3 regions of the Halarsenatibacter silvermanii genome follow, and region 2 is predicted to be linked to each of the others. Evidence: riboswitches for the same ligand, from Rfam matches in the RefSeq annotation. Region 2 holds a riboswitch; each other region holds the start of a gene.
What was found. A riboswitch is a leader RNA that binds a small molecule or an ion and turns the genes downstream of it on or off. The one in region 2 is predicted to bind cobalamin.

Region 1 (6,215 bases), on a different contig from region 2:
TTCCAAAAAATTAAACTCAAAAGAAAAGGGGGATTATTATGTCAGCATTGGTCGTGGGAGGAGATAATTTAGGAGTAATAAAGGATAACCTTCGCGATATGGGCTTTGACAGCATATATCATGTCACCGGGCGCAAGAAAAAAAGAGCACGACAGATCTCTATACCGGACGGAGTAGATTTGATATTGATATTAACCGACTACATACATCATAATTTGATGAAGATGGTTAAAGAAGAAGCTAAATGTCACGAAGCTGATTGCATTTTCGCCCGGCGCAGCTGGAGCCATATCTGCAAGAAAATGCAGATGTGCGGCTGTGACTTCTGTAAAGGCTGTGGTTGAAATTAAAAACTTCAGCAGGTCAGTGAATACGCTTTATTGATCTTTTTGTCGTCAGCTGGTAAAAAGGTATGTCAAAAAAAACTTATTTGGTTATATGCTTAAAGACCCGAGTTTCACAGCAACCAGGTATCAATAGGCCTTGAAGAAGAAGAGCTTCTCATGCTGTCGGTGATAGTAAAGCCAGAGACAGATGTGATGGCCAAAAATCCCGATGAATAAAAAAGGGGCACCGGACATGAAAATTTACGACAATAACACAGTTCAGTCCGGCACCCTATATTTGTACGGTGATTTAATTTTGGATCTTCTTGTTATCAGTTGGCCAGGAGCTTAACCTGAGTTTCGAAAAATTTCAAGTATCACTTTGCTTTATATCTTCCAGCCACTATTGTCATGATAGTGATCTTATACAATACCCCTCAACTAAAAACAAGAAGAACCTAATTTTAAATCGATTTTATCTGTCAGAATTTTATCTCTCTTTTAATTTCCGGAAGCACCGCTTTTGGCTCTCTCAGTGCTGACCTCTTCCTGTTCACTGTCGGAATGGAAATAGTCCACTATGATTGATATAGCTCCATCACCTGTGACATTACAGGCAGTTCCGAAGGCATCCTGGGCCATATAGAGTGCGATCATGAGACCCTGCATGCTTTCGGTAAAACCCAGTATAGAAGCCAGAGGAGCCAGAGCTGCCATAACCGCCCCGCCGGGGACTCCAGGTGCGCCGATCATTATTATTGCCAGCATGAATATGAAGGGCAGAAAGGATGCCAGCGTGAATGGTTCGCCATATAAAATCATGGTGGCCACGGCACAGCTAACTAGAGCTATAGTACTTCCGGCCAGATGGATGGTAGCCCCGAGCGGCACCACGAAGTCGACAATTTTCTCCTTTACATTGAGTGTTTTCGCACTTTTAAGAGTGACCGGAATAGTGGCCGCACTTGAGATGGTTCCCAGAGCAGTCGTATAAGCGGGCAGCATGCTTTTTATGCTCGTCAGAACTTTGTTTTTGGGAGAAAGCCTGTTGGCCAGTGAAAACATCACCATCAGATATGTTATGTGCATGGCAATTACCAGCACAAAAAGAGGACCGAACATCGTGATAGTTCGGAATACTGTCCCTTCTGCTGCCATATCGGCGAAGATACCTGCGATGTGAACTGGCAGAAAGGGTATAATAACCCTGTTAATAAAAAACTGGACTATTGTTCTGACTTCCTGCATGAAATTATAGAGTGTCAGTTTATTTTCCTCGTTTTTGAGATGATTTATGCCTATGCCGAAGATGAAGGAGGTGACAAGTGCTGTCATTATTCCCATAATCGGTGGTATTTCCAGTTCGATATAGGGAGAAAGTCCCTGGGCTTCTGCCACCTGTTCTCCCGCAGGTGCTATGAGAGGAATAAGACTGCTGGCCACGAGATATGCCGCAATACCGGCAATTATCGTGGAAATATAGGCGGTTAAAACCGTTTTGCCCAGCAGATTGCTGGCTTTTGCGCCCAGCTCAGATATGCCGGGAATGATGAAGGCGAGTATGATTAGAGGTACTATGTAGGTGAGAATTTCCCCAAAGATCTCGGTAAAGGTGTATAGTACATTGGCCAGGCTCTCCGGCAGATACAAACCTGTCAGAATACCGGCTATTATTGCTATAATAAGCCTGGGAATGAGTCCGAAGTTTTTCATGATTTTTTAACCCCCAAGTATTAATTATATTATTCACAATATCATTCTCCCATTAATACTAACACATATTGATCACCGATACAATAAGCTCTGCTGAAGCTTTAATGCAAAAAATTTCGTTTAAAAATATCTGATGTTTCAATGGATTAGTTTACTGAAATAGAGAAGATCAGCTGACGAAACTGATGAAAGTCATCAGCTCGTTTATATCTTCTGCCGGGAAAATGACGGTATATGCATCCTCTCTTACAACTCCGGGATAATTGGCTGCTTTGATGGCATCTTCCTTTCCGGAAAAAACCAGCTGGAGATCATAGGGTGGGGATAACCTGATTTTTTTGGACGCGGTTTCAATCCCGGGGAGCAGATAATTTTTTTGCAGGCAGGATCTGTCACCCTTCGATTTGAGCGCCAATTTTGAATGTATTCTGCCGGTTAGGGGCTGATTCTGGAGGATTTCTTTGTTCTCTCGTGAAAAATTGACTGTACGGGCATCCTCTATTTTAGCTTCCGAACAATTCGCTGCTCTGATGGCATTTTCTAACCTGGCAAAGACGGGCTGGAGATCATGAGGGGTTGAAAGGCTGACATTTTCACGTGAAGTTTTTCTATTTAAAATTTCTTCAGCCTGGCTTTCTATCAGCTGACAGGCTTTATCGGGCGAGAGACTGTGAACTGCCTCGCCCAGTCCTTTTTTTACGAATACAGTTTCGATATCCGGGAGCAGGTTTTTTGTCTGCTTACAGGCTTTTACATCACCCGTTATTAGCGCCGGTTCAACTTTCAGGTTTCTGGCCCAAAGAGAATTCAATATGGCTTCATTTACAGCATGACCGTTGATGGAAATGGCATTGAACCTGTGGGAATAAGCATGGCTTATGACGGCATCCCGGCTGTCCGGTCCGGCGTGATAACCTACAAAAAAAGCCAGATCGAAACTTTCATCCAGGCCATCCATCATGCCACAGGGCTTCCCGCTCAATCCCCTTATGAGCTCAGCCCTGCTGTCGAGCTTTTCAGGATTCAGGTTGCGGGCGGATTCGTGAGCATCTCTGACCACAATTCTCTCAGCTCCGCCGGCAAAAGCACCTCGCACGGCGGCATTGGCTTCTTCTGTCATGAATTGACAGGCCTTTTCGAACTCCGGATTACCTCTTTCTACTTCCTTTTTATCTGTCACCGGAGCTACACCTTCCATATCAACCGATATATAAACTGAAATATTATCCATCATAGTTATTTCCTCCAAAGATAAAAATAAATTATATTCTTCACAATAAGTCGCATCCTTATCCCATGTTAGTGTATATTTACCCTGCTGTCAAAGGATAAAATATTAAGAAAGTTTAGGAGGGATTATGCCAGAGTGGGGATGAAGATAAAAGGGAGGTGTTTATGCCAAAAAAAATTGCACCGGCTATATTAACCGGTGCAGATAAGTAGAGGGATGCCAGATCAAAATTGGATGAGCAAAATTTATTTTGGTTTAGAAAAAGTTGATTGTTAGCTTTGACAAAATAAAAAACCCAACCCTGACAGGTTGAGTGGTTTAGGTGAGTAAGCTATGCAGATCCGGCAAGAGTTGTCGGAGGAAATGAAAAAACAGGATTTGACCGCACCGGTTCTGCATTAGCTTCACCTACATTCCCTGCCATAGGGGAGCTGCAGGCTCAACAACCAGGCAGGTCTCCTGACTTCTGGCCTGGATCGAATTCGACCTTCCCCGCTGCTCCTGCGTACTTAAAGACGGCGAGTGGCAGAGGAATCCGATCTTACCAGTTACAGTGGCGGGCCCGTTCAGGCTTTTCACCTGATTCCCTATTCTCCTCCGACCGTAGCCGGAGGCACCTGATTGCGCCGATATTTAATTTTTATATTATCCTCTATTATATTTTTAAAGATTTATGATGATTCTCCTGCTGAAAACGAAAAAAAATTTCTTATAAGTTGTGGTTTTTCACCAGAACAGTTATTATGAAATTGGCCGGATTATCAGAGCAGCTTGTACTTTATTTTCCGATTTTCGTTAATTATTAATAAGAATGAATTATAATTTTGATTTGTTATATCCCACATTAAAATGTATAATGAATATATAAAGATATTGGCAATGATCTATTTGCTGAGGAGGGGTAAATAAATATGAAAGATCAAGGCAGCCAGAACAAAAATTCAGAATTAAAAATATTTTTGGATTCTCTTCCTCACAATGCCGCGGTCATTGATGCTGGAGGAAAAATTATCTGTGTTAACGAGAGCTGGAATAATTTTGCCAGCAAGAACAATTTAAGTCCTGAAGAATGCGGGTCAGGAATAAATTATCTCGAGGTATTGAGCGAATCAGAAGAAGAGAAAAAAGAGGTAAAAAAAGCTCTTCGGGGTATTAAATCGGTAATTGCCGGGGATAAGCGGAAATTTGTTCAGGAGTACTCCTGCCATTCTCCTGATGAGCGGCGCTGGTTTAAGATGAGGGCAATCCCCTTTCGGCAGGGGGCGCTGGTGATGCACGAAAATATAAAGGAACGCAAATCTGCCGGCATCGAGCTCAAAGAACAAAAAGAAGAGCTGAAGAGAAAAAATCAGAGCCTGGAAGTGCTTTTTTCCGGGAGCGGATCAGCGATTGCCAGACTCGATGAAGAGCATCGAGTTATAGATATCAATGATAAATTTAAAGAGATTTTTGGTTATGAGCTTGAGGAAATAAAAGGCCAGGATATGGATGAGGTGCTGGAAAAAGGGAAAAGCGGCAGCGCCGGCAGGAATTTAACCGAGAAAGTGCTGGAAGGCCAGAAAGTGGTGGACCAGGGGACCCGTTATGATTTTGAAGGCAATCCTCATGAATTCATTATTAAAGGAATACCCATTAAAATAGAGGGAAATTTAGAGGGGATTTATGCAATTTATGAGGAGATAACTGAACTTCGGCGTAGAAAAAGGGAGCTGCGCAGAAGCCGTAAAAAACTGCGTATTACGCTCAATTCTATCGGCGATGCCGTGATTGCCACCGACACCGGAGGTAAAATCACCCGTATGAACCCGCGGGCTGAAAAGCTCACAGGCTGGTTCTCTGATGAAGCAAGGGGCAAAAATCTGCCGGAAGTTTTCGAAATAGTCAGCGCTGAAACCGGCGAGCCGGTACCATCTCCGGTGAAGGAGGTTATGGAGTCAGGCGGAAAAGTGGGGCTGGCCAATCACACCAAACTCATCTCCCGGGATGGCAGAGAATACCAGATCGCCGATTCTGCTTCTCCTATTCGAGATGAAGAGGGAGAAATACAGGGAGCTGTGCTGGTTTTTCGCGATGTCACCGAGAAATATCACATGCGTCGGGAGCTGGAAAAGAGCGAGGAACGCCTGCAGAAGACACTTTCTGTTATTCCGGAGATGGTTTCTATTCATGATCTCGAGATGAATATATTATACAGCAACTGGAAGGGTATTGGAGATGTACCGCCAGAGAGAAGGCAGCTGGATGAAAAATGTTATAGGGTTTATCGAGAAAGAGAGGATATCTGTCCTGATTGTGAGGCGAAAGAGGTGCTGGAAACAGGAGAATCGCTGCAAAAAGAGACCTCTCTTCCCGAGGGGGGCTGGATTGACCTTCGGGTTCTGCCCGTAAAAGATGAAACTGGCGAGATAGAATATCTGGTGGAATGGGTCAGGGATATAACCGAACGGAAAAATAGAGAAGAAAGAATTAAGAAACAAAATGAGAGGCTGGCCAGCATTATCGAGGGCACCAATGTGGGAACCTGGGAGTGGAATGTGCAGACCGGAGAGCAGATTATCAATGAAAAGTGGGCGGAAATGCTGGGTTATTCCCGGGAAGAACTCGAACCAGTAACGATCGATACATGGCGGGAATTGATGCACCCTGAAGATTTAAAAAGGGCTCAGAAAAAGCTGGAAAAACATTTTCGGGGCGAGAAGGAACAGTATCATATTGAAAATCGACTCCAGCATAAAGATGGCAGCTGGGTATGGGTTTTAAACAGAGGACGGGTGTTCACCTGGACCGAGGATGGCAGTCCGGAGTGGATGTACGGTACCCATCTTGACATCACATCCCGCAAGAAAAAGCAGCGTAAGATAGAGCATATGTCCCGTCATGATGAATTGACCGGTCTTCACAACCGAAATTATCTCGAGGAGAAAATCAAAGAGCTGGATTCTGTG
Region 2 (6,215 bases):
CCTCTATGTCAGCGACGTCGACCTCACAATAAAAAACGCCTTCAGGATATATAATTATTATTGGACCTTTTTCGCAAAAACCGTGGCATCCTGTTTCAACAATCTTTATTTCATCCTGTAGATCTCTATCTGCTAGCTGATCTTCCAGCTCAAATTTCAGCTTTTGTGCCCCGGCAGAGCTGCAGCCGGTTCCGGTACAGACCAAAACATGTGAGCGATAAAACGTTTCTTTCATCTGCCATTCCTCCTTTACCGGGTTGTTTGCTCTATTTAATATTAGTTTAATCTTCCAGGCGGGCTAAAGCCAGCTCCTCCACAATCTCTCCATTTATAACATGCTGCACTATTATCTTCTGCACATCCTCTGGATCCAGATGGCCATAGGTAATTCTGCTCTGATCCGGAAGTTTGACATCCAGCAGCGGTTCTTTTTCGCACATTCCTATACATCCTGTTTGAGTTACTGCAATGTCCAAATCTCTTTTTTTGATTTCATCAAGAACCGTTTTTAAAATTTCTCTGGCCCCGGCCGATATTCCGCATGTCCCCATGCCAATTATTATCTCGGGTTTTTCTTTCTTTGATCTGTTCTTTAAATCCTCTTTAACTTCTTTGCGTAATTCTCTCAACTCATCCAGTGACTTCAAGTATCTCACCTCCAGAGGGAATTTATCAATCTATAACTAAATGAGATCAGCCTCTAACCTCAGCGATATTATCTCTCAGATATTCTTCCAGCCACTTTAAAATCCGGGGTTTCTGGATATCAACATCCTGCAGTTCTGCTTTGACTTCCCCGGTAGAAAAATAAAAACTCTGACCATCCTTTTGATGCTGGTAAATGATCTCCAGGTCGGGATTTACCGCGATTAAAGAGACCAGCGTTTCAGCGATAGAACCCAGGGGAGGACGGTCCAGATGGTCATATTCAAATTCGGCAGTTACAGAAGTCCCTTCACCCGGTTTAGAATCAATTCTGAGACTGCCTCCACACAATTCAGCAGTTTCCTTGAATAGAGAAAGCCCCAGCCCCACCTCTCTGGTCTTTCTGGTGGTCACAAAAGGATCAACAATTTTTTCTACACTCTCTTCATCTATCCCCCGCCCATCATCCAGTATGACTATCAGCAAAATATTTTCCGGAACGTCCTCCTTGATTTTGATCTCTATCTGGCCGGCCCCGGCCCGGATGGAATTCTGAGCAATATCCAGCAGGTGAAGAGACAGTTCTCTCATGATTTATACTGATTTAAAATTTCCGGCACCTCGTCGGGGGTAAGTCGGCCGTATGTTTCCTCGTTGATCATAATTACAGGAGCCAGACCACAGGCTCCGATACAGGCTACTGTCGAAAGAGTGAATTTCAGATCATCTGTCGTTTCACCGCTGCTGATTCCCAGCTCTTTTTCCATCTCCCTGACAATTTCTTCTGCCCCCCGAACATGACAGGCGGTGCCTGTGCAGATTTGAATGATATGTTCACCCCGGGGCTGCAGATGAAATTGTGTATAAAAAGTTACAACCCCATATATTTCACTCATAGAGAGGTCAAGATGACCGGCAATCCTCCTCAAAGCATCCTGAGGCAGGTAATCATATTCCTCCTGAGCTTCCTGTAATATGGGGATTAAATGCTTTTCTTTTTGCTCATTTTCAAAAAGCTGCTCATTTTCACTGCTTTTTTCATACTCAGTTAAAATCTCCTCCAGAGGCTGCAAAAATTTCTGCAGGTCTTCTCTTTGCTCTCCGCACTGGCAGTCCATATTGGATACCTCCTGTTTTTTTAATAATTTCCCCCAGCGATTTCGATCTCTTCCTGGGTCTCCCTGTTGATTATCAGTGATATTGCTATTGTATGCATGTATCCACCCACTATTTACGCATTTTTCGTTCCAGAATTGCCCAAAACCAAAAATAAATGCTCAAAACCCGGCAAAACGTCCTGGTTCAGGCAGTTACAGGAATTTTGATCTGTTGATCTCGCCCTGAAAAATTTGAGGCAGATAAGTTTAAATCGTCATCGCACATGTTTATATGAATATATTTTTGTGCATCCGGTGCCTTTGTGTTTGTTTTAATGTGCAGGTGGGTTTAACAATACAGCCACAGTAAGACATCTAAAAAAAATTAGGTTCTTCTCCAGAAATCGTTTGTAAAACTAAAACTCATTTTCAACGAAAAAACAAAAAAATACAGGGGGCTTAAAGCTCCCTGCCAACATAAAATATTCGACTCTGAGGATTTTAGAATAACCATCCTTCTTCTTCCTCGATCTCCATATAAAAGGCGGAATTATAACGAATTCTGTCATAATCTTCCCCGCCAAACTCACCCTCTTTTTCTGTATCTGTCAGGTTGCTGACATGAATAAACCAGACCCCCTCCTCTTCAGGGGTGAAAACAAATTCGCCCTTCTCATCTGTGGTGTAGGTCTGCACCTCTTCCAGAGGACTAACAACTGACAGAGATTGATCAGCGGCCGGTTCTCCCTCATACAGGACCTGCAGGGTGATCTCCTCACCCGCATTATTTTGAATGTTTCCTGCGCTAACCACTTCAACTGCCAGATCTGTCTCGGGAACAGCCAGATCTTCCTCGTCAGCCGAAACTTTCAGCGGAGCTTTGGCATCATAATAACGCAGCTGTTTGCCATCACCATCATCGGTTCTATCCACTACCGGCCTTTTGCTGGTAAAAGTCAGCCAGTATATGCCCGCTTCTGATGGGGTAAATGCTGCTGAATAGGCCTCCTCCATTTCCCTGGTAAATCCCAGCTCCTTTTCGGAACCATCAGGTTTTATAACCTTCAGCTCGCCATTTTCCAGCTCAGCAAAAAATGAGTGTTCATAATCATACATCTCAGGAAAATGCCCGAAACTTATTTCTATATCAACTTCCTCTTCAACTTCGATCTGCTGAGGAAAATCCAGAATAATTTCATGGGCCTGGATCTCTTCAGCGATACCCAGGAAGTTAAACGTCAGGATAATTACTGAAATCGTTAAAACTATGGCTAATTTCTTGAGCATATTTAATCCTCCTTTGTAAATGTTATAAATTTAATACAGCAGTTGTGATCGTTTCATTCCCATGATTATACCATTTATTCACCTCCCTTTTTCTTGCAATTTTATCAGCAGCCGGCATTTATTCTGCGGGCCAAAATAAATAAATCTCAACCCGATAGAGGTTGAGTGAGATAAGGATAAATATCCAATTCGGCTGAAACCCTTAATTCCTTAATCCTGGAATAATCGATTATACATTCATATAAAGCTCAATAAAACATCATCCAGGCCGAATCAGAATATTCTCACCTACTCTTCCTGCCATCGAAGAATTGTAGGAAGATAACCAGGCAGGTCTCCTGACTTCCAGCTCATCCCTGAATTTATGCCTTCCCTGAATACACTGGTATTCAAGTGGCCTTTTAAATCCAGGAAAATATACAAATGCTTGCTGGTTACAGTGGCGGGCCCGCTCAGGATTTGCACCTGATTCCCTATTCTCCTCCGGCCGTGACCGGAGGCACCCGGCTTCTGAAATATTAAGTTTAAAAATTTCGTGTTATTATTTGTTTAAAGATAACACAGAATTCTCCTGCAAAAATACTAAAAAAGCTCGATAATAACCCGGACAATCATCCAGGCAAATTATTCAGATATTCTGCTGCTTCCCGGACGTCTCGAGGGGGATTTTCCAGCCGCTTCAAATCGACCCCTTCCAGCTCCTGCAGCAGCTCCATGATCTTCGGAAGCCGCAGATCAGCTTCTTCGATCATATCCGGCCGGGCAAATATTTCATAATCCCCGCTGTAGAAAATTTCCCCTTTTTTCATAATAATAATTTTATCGGCCCATTCTACTGCAAAATCTAAGTCATGGGTTACCACGAGAAGAGTTTTGCCCTCCCCATACAGATCGGCCAGAATCCGGCGCAATGTTTTCTGGCCGGCAGGATCAAGATAGGAGAGAGGTTCATCAAAAATAACTATTTCCGGCTTAACCGCCAGAATACCGGCTATTGCCGCCCTTTTTTTCTGACCATAACTGAGATGATGAGGATTTTTATCCTGCAAATTCAATATATCGACAGATTTTAAAGCCTGCTTTACCTTTTTATCAATTTTATCCCTGTCCTGCCAGCCAAAGTTGACCAGTCCAAAAGCAACATCTTCATAAACAGTTGTGGAGAAAACCTGATCATCAGGATCCTGCATAACCAGGCCGACCAGTTTTCTCACCCAGTCTTTATGCTTTTCACCTATCTTTCTGGATTTGATATATACTTCCCCTTTTTGAGCCAGATAAAGAGCATTGAGGTGAAATAAAAGGGTTGATTTACCGGCACCATTTGGTCCCAGTACAGCCACCCGGGAGTTGGGCTTTACAGCAAAGTTGACATCCTGCAGAGCCTCAGTCCCATCATTATAGGTATAAGCCAAATTTTTTACTTCTATAATTCGATCCATTCTATCCTCCAAAACACGTTACGCCTTTCTGGCTTTATAAAATTTGCCAGCGCCCGCAATTAACAGCAAAATTCCCACCCCTGTAGAAGTCCTCAACCACAGAGGCAAAACCTGCAGAAAATTCTTGTTCTCCTGGTCGGACTCAGGCGTTAAAACTGCCCTATGTCCCATATCATCAGAAGCAACTATACGCTCTACCTCCATGGCAGTATCGAATTCATAAATACCCTCTTCATCGGTCACGCCCTCATCGACCAGGTTTTCTTCTCCGTCATACAGCTCGACTTCGACATTTTCTGCCACAGTTCCATCATCAAATCCCACTTCTATTTTCCCTTCGGAAATTTCCTCTATCATCATTCTGTGAGCTGAAGCTTCGCCCGTCATCATCAGTAAAACAGCTGCTGCCAATATTACGGTTAAAGCTAAAAATTTTTTGCTTCTGGCCGTGTTCGGAAGCATGACTTTTGCAGTTAAATTTTCAGCCGACATCTTCATATTAAAACTCCTCTCTGAATTTTTCAAATAAAAACACCGAATTCCAGCTCAAAAAATAATACCATTAGCAGAAAGCCGCAGGAAAAAACCAGCACATCGCCAGCAGAAAACTCAAGCTCATCCTTCACATAAAATTCCCCTTTGAAACCGCGGGCCAGCATGGCCTGATAAACTCTTGCGGCTCGCTCATAACTTTTAATGAGCAGCATACCGATCAAAAATGCATAAGTTTTGTAGCAGTGCACTGAGGTTGCAGGCGTAAAACCCCGGCCCTCAACGGATTTCTGCATATTGCTAAATTCATCTTGGAGCACAAAAATATAGCGGTATACGAAGAAAAATAGATAAATAAGTTTTTTGGGGACATGAAAATATTTAAGAGCCTGCATTAATGAAGATACTGAAGAAGTTGAAAGCAGAGCAAAAACTGCCAGCATGACGGCATTGGACCGCAGAGTGATGCGCAGAGCATAAATAATACCATCGGAAGTTACTGTAAAAGGGCCAGCTGCTGCCAGCACCTCTCCTGGATAGGTAAAAGGTATCAGAATCCAGATACTGACTATAAAAATATTCAAGAGCGAAAGACGTTTGATCACTTTTTTTGTTCTTAAACCAGCCGCCAGGACCAGCACCAGAGAAAAAACGAGAGCTGAGACGAGCATAAATAAATTCTTTCCTGCAGCCGTGACTGCGGCCATCATCACCAGGATTACTATTTTTATCCGGGGATCCAGGCTGTGAATAAGACTATCTCCCCGGGAAAATTCAGCAGTAAGCATAATTTCCCGCCTCGCTTATCATTTTATCGCTGACAGCTTTTCCGTTCTCATAATTCCCGGTTTTACTTTCAGCACAAATACTACCAGCATTCCGCTCAAAAAACCTTCAATTATGATTACAGGCAGATGAGAAACAAAAATTAAACCGGCCAGCTCACTGAACGCCCCGGCGTCCGACAAAATCAGAGTTAAAACCACCATCAATACCGTAAGTAAAACCGCCAGCGCCCCGCTCAGTGCTGCCGCTGCACCTAAAATCTTTTTATTCGCCCGGCTTTTGGCAAAAACCAGTCTGAATAAATAACCAGCCAGAACAGCCGGTAAAGCCACATTGACAAGATTGACACCTAATACAGTAAAGCCACCGTGCTGAAATAAAACCGCCTGCAAAAATAAAGCTACCAGCATTGCCGGAAAAGCCACCCAGCCGAGTAATATGCCGGCAATTCCATTTAAAATCAGGT
Region 3 (6,215 bases), on a different contig from region 2:
TCCTTTCTGGCCATAACGGCTGACGAAAACCGCTCTATCCTGCAGCTCCATTTTTGCAAGCTTTTTCTTGATATCAGCAAAACTTTGGGAAACTTTCAGCAGCACGATAGTTTCGAAGTTTTTGACTATCTTTTCCAGCTCATCAGAGCCGGCAGGTCCATCTCTGCCGCTCGGAACAACAGCCAGCTTTTCATCTCCCCGCACCAGAGGCAGGTTAAGACAGCTGCTGCAGCCTGTAACTGCTGTCACTCCGGGAACAGTCTCCACTTCGAAATTTTCTTCGCAGCTCTGAAGTTCCTCCAGGAGATAGATATAGGTGCTGTAAAGCAGAGGATCTCCCAGGGTGATAAAGGCCACATCCAGACCGGATTTCAGATGCCGGCGGACCTGAAGGCCTGCTTTATGCCAGGCAGATTTTAGTTTTTCTTCATCATCGGTCATGGGAAATTCCAGCGGCTCGATCTTACCGCTTATATCCACAGCCTGCCGGGCTATCTGCAGTGCCAGGCTTTCCTTTTCTGATGAGGAAGTGGCGGGGCAGATGATCCCGGCGCTTCTCAAAATTTTACAGGCCGCAAGAGTCAGCTGATCGGGATCTCCCGGCCCCACTCCAACTCCGTAAAGTTTTCCCTTCATAATTTATGCGATTCTCCTTCAGCTTCAGATTTTTCTCCGCGCAGGCCGCAGATAACATGGACGGGATTGAGCCCCTCGAACATATGATAACTGCCCAGGGGGTTGGCCCGGGCGCACTGAACCTGGCTTATTTCCAGCCTGTATCCCCTTGATTTTAGTTCCCTGCGGGCATTACAGAGAGTATCTATTGTAACAGCATTTATCACCAGACAACCTCCGGGTTTGAGCCTCTCATCAGCAGCCTCTATTATCCCCGCCAGATTGCCTCCGCTGCCGCCGATAAATACCCTGTCTGGCGCGGCCAGACCTTCTAAAACTTCCGGAGCCTCACCAGAAACGATCTCGATATTTTTCGCCCCGAACTTTTCGGAGTTTTTCCTTATCAGTTCAAGGCCTTCGTCCTGGCGTTCTATCGCGATAACTTTTCCATCCTCCTCAACCATCAGGGCAGCTTCGACGGTCAGCGATCCGCTGCCAGCTCCTACATCCCAGACGATATGGCCGGCAGCCAGTCTGAGCGAAGAAAGGGTCACGGCTCTGATTTCGCGTTTGGTCATGGGAATTTCTCCCCGAATAAATTTATCATCCGGTATTCCCGGCGTCCGGTAGGGCCATCCCTCCGAGGATTTATTCATCAGCTATCACCATCACATTTAAATGAGAAAAATCATTGTCTTCGAGTTGAGAGAGTTTATACCAGGCAGTCCTCTCCTCCGGATAGGAGAGATTTTCTGCCACAAAAATCTGAAGTTCCGGGTCAACTCCCTTTTCGATGAGATAGCTGCCTATCCGGGCAGGCGAATACTCCTCGTCAGTAAAAATTCCGATCTTAGCCCGGCTTTTTACCAGCTCCAGCAGCTCTTCCAGATTATCGCGGCCATGCAGGCTGACAAAACGAACATCCTGCCAGCCAAGGCCGGCCCGGGCCAGCCCCAGCTGCATGGCGCTGATGCCGGGTATTATTTCCAGGTTCTCTCCGGAAAAATGCTTTTTGAGATAACCGGCCAGACTGTAAAGACCCGGATCTCCGGTAACAAGGACCATCACCTTTTTCTGCCTGCGGCTGCGGTCGATCAAATTTTTGGTGGCTTCCAGGTTAGAGCTCAGTTCGTGTTTTTCTGCTTCCAGACCGGCAAAGAGTTTTAGAGCCCGGGAACTTCCGACCAGAATATCGGCCTCCCTGGCCTTTCTTCTGGTTACAGGCAGCAGATATTCCCTGCTTCCCGGTCCCACACCGGCTATGACTATACTTCTCTCGTTATTCATCGGCTAGCTCCCTCGCCCCCTCTAAATTGTCGAGCAGCGAAATACCGCCAGCGCTGCCCAGCAGACCGGTTCGCATAGAAAAAATAACAGCTCCGATCTTCAGATCGCATCCGCAGCGCTGTCCGGCTCTTTCCACTATCTTTTCGGCCAGCAGCGGATAAACCTCCTGCAGATCTTCGCGTTCGATAATTTCGGCTGCCTCCTCGCTGGTGCCGCAGCTGAGAATTTCGCGCACATTTTGTGAGCCCAATCCCAGCGAAGCGCTGTAAGCGGCCAGAGTCTCCAGGCGGGCATCGGCGGTGCTGCTGTGGGTGTTGAAAACCCCCGCTGCAACTTTTACCAGCTTGCCCAGCTGGCCTATGAGCAAAATTTCCTCTAAATCCTCCTCACAGCTCTTTTCCAGCATAAAACCCACAAAATTACTCATTCTGATAATGATATCTTCGGCAAATCCCAGATCCAGAGCTTTATCCCGGCTGTAATTGCCGAAAACCAGCACCACTTTTTTCCTGCCCCGGGCGGCGGCCTGGCTCAACTCAAGAGCCAGCGATTCTCGATAGGCTTTATCTGACATCGGTTCGACCAGGCCGGAAGTTCCCAGAATCGAAATACCCCCTTCAATACCCAGCCGGGGATTGAAAGTCTGACGGGTCAACTCCTCTCCTCCCGGAGCAGAAACTATAACCCGGCAGCCGGTTTGGCCCAGAATATTCTCAACCTGTTCTGTAATCATCTGCCTGGGCACCGGGTTTATGGCCGGCTCTCCCGGATCAACAGGAAGTCCCGGCTCGGTCACCGTCCCCACACCTGAACCTGCTTCGATCGCTGTTATCTCATTGTCGGAACATAGCTCTAACCGAACAGCTATCTCAAGCCCGTCGGTGATATCGGGATCATCGCCTGCATCTTTGATTATCGAAGCCCGGGCTGTTTCGGCCGAAAAATCGGCGTCGGCCAGCTCCAATTCCAGCCTGATCCCGGCGGGAGTATCTATCTCAACCCTATCATATCTCTGCTGATCTCTGATCATTAAAGCTGCAGCCCGAGCAGCGGCTGCGGCGGCACTGCCGGTAGTGAAACCTTTTTTAAGATCCCGATCTCTATTTTCTTCGGCCAAATTGGTTTTTCTCTCCCGATCCATGCACACTCACCCCAGATTTTCAGACTTCAGCCTGCCATTTTACAGGTAAATGAGAGCGTTAATAGCAGCTGCGGCAGCAGCTGTGCCTCCCTTCTTGCCTCTGATGGTGATATGCGGTGCAGCAAGCTTCTCCAGTTCATTTTTGGCTTCAGCAGCTCCGACCAATCCCACCGGAGTGCCGATTATCAGAGCAGGATCAGCCTTGCCTGCCCTCACCAAATTTATCAATTCAATCAAAGCTGTGGGCGCGTTACCGATAACGTATATGCTCTCTCCGGTCTTTTCGGCCGCCTTTCTCATGGCCATCATGGAGCGGGTGATGCCGGCATCTTCAGCTTTATTGCGTACATCTTCGTCGGCTATAAAACATTCCACACTATAACCCAGATCATCGCTGAGTCGGGTGCTGACTCCTGACCTGAGCATATTGACATCTGTGATGATGCGGGCTCCTTTCTCCAGGGCCTTTCTGCCTTCCTCCACAGCATTTTCCGAGAAGACTGTGACCTCGCTGATGTCAAAATCAGCTGTGGCATGAACTATTCGATAGACTATTTCGCGCTCCTTTTCTGGCAGCTCTCGGCCCTGAAGAACTTCTTCTATGATCTCAAAGCTTTTATTTTGAATTTTTTCGGGATCAGTTATCAGTTCCACTCATTTACCCCTTTCCATCTATCAACTATAATATCGACCAGCCTGCTGTCATCCCCTATTATATCCCCGATACTGAACTCTATTCCGGGATATTTTTCGGCCAGCTCATCGACCTGAGCGGGTATATCCTCCTGGACGTGAATCCCCGGAAATAAGAAGAGAGGTAAAATTACTATCTTTTCGATTCCATCTCCGGCTAATTCTGCCACCCTTTCTTCTAAAGTGGGGTTGGTTAACTCCATAGCAGCTCCTTCTACGCGCTGATCTTCCAGCCGCCTGTCGAGCTTATCGATCAGATTATAAAACATTTTATTTGACTTATCAGCTCTGCTTCCGTGTCCCAGCACAATTATTCCGGTCTCACTCATTTTTACAATAGCCTCCTCTCAAATTGTCGAAATGAAATTCAGCTTCATCCCTCCGCGGCAGTTCCGCGCACAAATAAAAAAGCGCCCCCTTCTCCACAGGATGGACGCGGGGCTAAATGCAGAAAAAAACAGCCTACATCTCCTGCCGGCGAAGGTCAGTAGGTTGGTTACATCTTTTTCTCAGGCAGGTCTTCTGACTTCCGTTTTACAGCCGGGTCAAACCTTCCCCTGAATACACCAACCGGGTGGCAGACATAAAACCCGACCCAACGGTTACAGCGGCGGGCCCGTTCAGGTTTTTCACCTGATTCCCTATTCTCCCTCAGCCTTAGCTGATGGCACCTGAGATATAAAATTCGCCTGGTCATCTATATAATCATGTTTGCCTCTCTAATATTTGTTTAAAGACTCAGGTATAAACTCCTCTTTTAACCCAGCGGATACATCCCGCCAGGTAAAATTACAGGAAAATTGTAAAATGGATTACTGTAAATTTTCCTGTTTTCAGGCATAATTCAAAACTGCAGCCGGTTATAACCGGATAAACTCCCCTACTGCTGTCCCGCCCTCCCCGGGCGGGAATTTTTTACTTTTTAGGTGTGATCAAAATAGTCATCCTCTACAAAGTCCTGAATTTCTCCCTCTCTAAAACTTTCCTCTCTGGCCCCCGCGACCTCCTCTTCGTTATCATCAAGGTCAGCTCCTTCTTCTCTCTCCTCCAGCTCGCGTTCGATATCGTTGAGAAGATTGACTATCTCTTCCAGCTGAAAATAAAGATCATCCTGTTCCATATCCAGCTGTTCCAGTACCTTTTCCAGTTCAATGCGGCCATCTCTAACCATATAAACCAGCGATCTTTCCTCTCTCATCATGGTCTTTGCTCCCGGAGGAACTCCCCCCCTTCTCTGAATTTATATTCGCATTCTTATCTTCGTGGTTTAGATTATAACACAGTTTACCCTCTGTTAGAAATAAGGGGCTGACAAAACAATATTAATCAGTTATAATGTGTTCTGATGGTATTCTATCATAACAAGAGAATTCTGCAAACATCATCCGAATATACTGGTAAATAGAATTGCTGCAGGATGAGTTTTTTAGCAGTCCGGAAAGGAGATGCCAAAACATGTTCAACTTTTTTATCAACGGCCTCAAGGAAAAACTCCAGCCTCTCAAGCTGAAATTTCTGGGACTTCTGGCCGGCGGTTACATAGCTTCCTTTGTCAGTGTGCAGGGCATTCAGGCTCTCATGCCATTTATCCGCAGAGAATTTGCCATCTCTCGCACCCAGGCCGGCCTCTACTCGACCGTATTTTTTATATCGGCCACCGCTGTCGCACTTTTCAGCGGAAACATCGTCGATAAAATCGGCTCCCGGACCGGTCTTCTTATCGGGCTTTACAGCATGGGCGGGCTGTTTATATTTCAGGGGGCCGCTCCCGTTTACGGTCTGCTGCTGGTGCTGGGATTATTGACCGGTCTGGGATTCAGCATTATTACACCGGCTGTAAATAAGGCGGTGATGATCGAAGTAGAACCATCCCATAGAGCTGTCTCTATGGGTATTATGCATTCGGGCAGCGGAGTCGGAGGCTTTGTGGGTGCAGCTATTCTGCCCGCCCTGGCTGGCTTCATAGGGTGGCGTCTATCGATTATTCTGGCGGGCATCATCAGTTTACTTATCGGTCTGATAGTTCAGCGTTATTTACAGGTCTCCAGTCTCGAAGAAAAAGATGAGGAAAATTCTTCCGGAAAAAGTTTTTCCCGCCAGCTCTATCGCGTTCTCAGCAACCGCCAGTTAATGCTGGCCTCGGGGCTGGGAGTAGTTTTCGGCCTGGCAGTCGGTGCAATTCCGGCTCATTATACACTGTATTTAACCATGGATTTAAACTTTTCCGAGGCCGCCGCCGGACTCGCACTCGGAGTTGTGCAGATCGGAGGAGTCGTGGGTCGCATTTTCTGGGGATGGTTGAGCGATATTCCCTTTAAAGGCGACCGCAAAAATACCTTCCTCGTCATCATGATAACAATCGTTATATTAAATCTCACCAGCGCTTTTGCAGGCAGCCTGCTGGGCTCGAGTCTGCTTTTGATGATGCTCTTATCATTTATGCTGGGAGTTTCCGCCCTGGGGTGGAGCGGACTATTTT

Region 1: another riboswitch for cobalamin. It lies ahead of BLT15_RS01995 (M55 family metallopeptidase); the one in region 2 lies ahead of BLT15_RS09295 (DUF4198 domain-containing protein).
Region 3: another riboswitch for cobalamin. It lies ahead of BLT15_RS08630 (sirohydrochlorin chelatase); the one in region 2 lies ahead of BLT15_RS09295 (DUF4198 domain-containing protein).

What each region holds. Positions count from the first base shown of each region.
Region 1 is NZ_FNGO01000003.1:32,668-38,882, reverse strand. It holds gene BLT15_RS02005 (DUF2325 domain-containing protein) at 39-344, shown strand; gene BLT15_RS02000 (dicarboxylate/amino acid:cation symporter) at 828-2,039, opposite strand; gene BLT15_RS01995 (M55 family metallopeptidase) at 2,209-3,273, opposite strand; cobalamin riboswitch at 3,703-3,906, opposite strand; gene BLT15_RS01990 (PAS domain S-box protein) at 4,182-6,215, shown strand, end outside.
Region 2 is NZ_FNGO01000017.1:17,906-24,120, reverse strand. It holds partial or broken gene nuoF (NADH-quinone oxidoreductase subunit NuoF) at 1-235, opposite strand, end outside; gene BLT15_RS09310 ((2Fe-2S) ferredoxin domain-containing protein) at 282-647, opposite strand; gene BLT15_RS09305 (ATP-binding protein) at 694-1,236, opposite strand; gene nuoE (NADH-quinone oxidoreductase subunit NuoE) at 1,233-1,763, opposite strand; gene BLT15_RS09295 (DUF4198 domain-containing protein) at 2,244-3,029, opposite strand; cobalamin riboswitch at 3,341-3,551, opposite strand; gene BLT15_RS09290 (ATP-binding cassette domain-containing protein) at 3,641-4,483, opposite strand; gene BLT15_RS09285 (hypothetical protein) at 4,490-4,969, opposite strand; gene cbiQ (cobalt ECF transporter T component CbiQ) at 4,993-5,751, opposite strand; gene cbiM (cobalt transporter CbiM) at 5,770-6,215, opposite strand, start outside.
Region 3 is NZ_FNGO01000015.1:27,687-33,901, forward strand. It holds gene cobI (precorrin-2 C(20)-methyltransferase) at 1-636, opposite strand, end outside; gene cbiT (precorrin-6Y C5,15-methyltransferase (decarboxylating) subunit CbiT) at 633-1,271, opposite strand; gene cbiE (precorrin-6y C5,15-methyltransferase (decarboxylating) subunit CbiE) at 1,264-1,902, opposite strand; gene cbiD (cobalt-precorrin-5B (C(1))-methyltransferase CbiD) at 1,895-3,043, opposite strand; gene BLT15_RS08625 (precorrin-8X methylmutase) at 3,083-3,697, opposite strand; gene BLT15_RS08630 (sirohydrochlorin chelatase) at 3,688-4,065, opposite strand; cobalamin riboswitch at 4,232-4,426, opposite strand; gene BLT15_RS08635 (hypothetical protein) at 4,659-4,937, opposite strand; gene BLT15_RS08640 (MFS transporter) at 5,192-6,215, shown strand, end outside.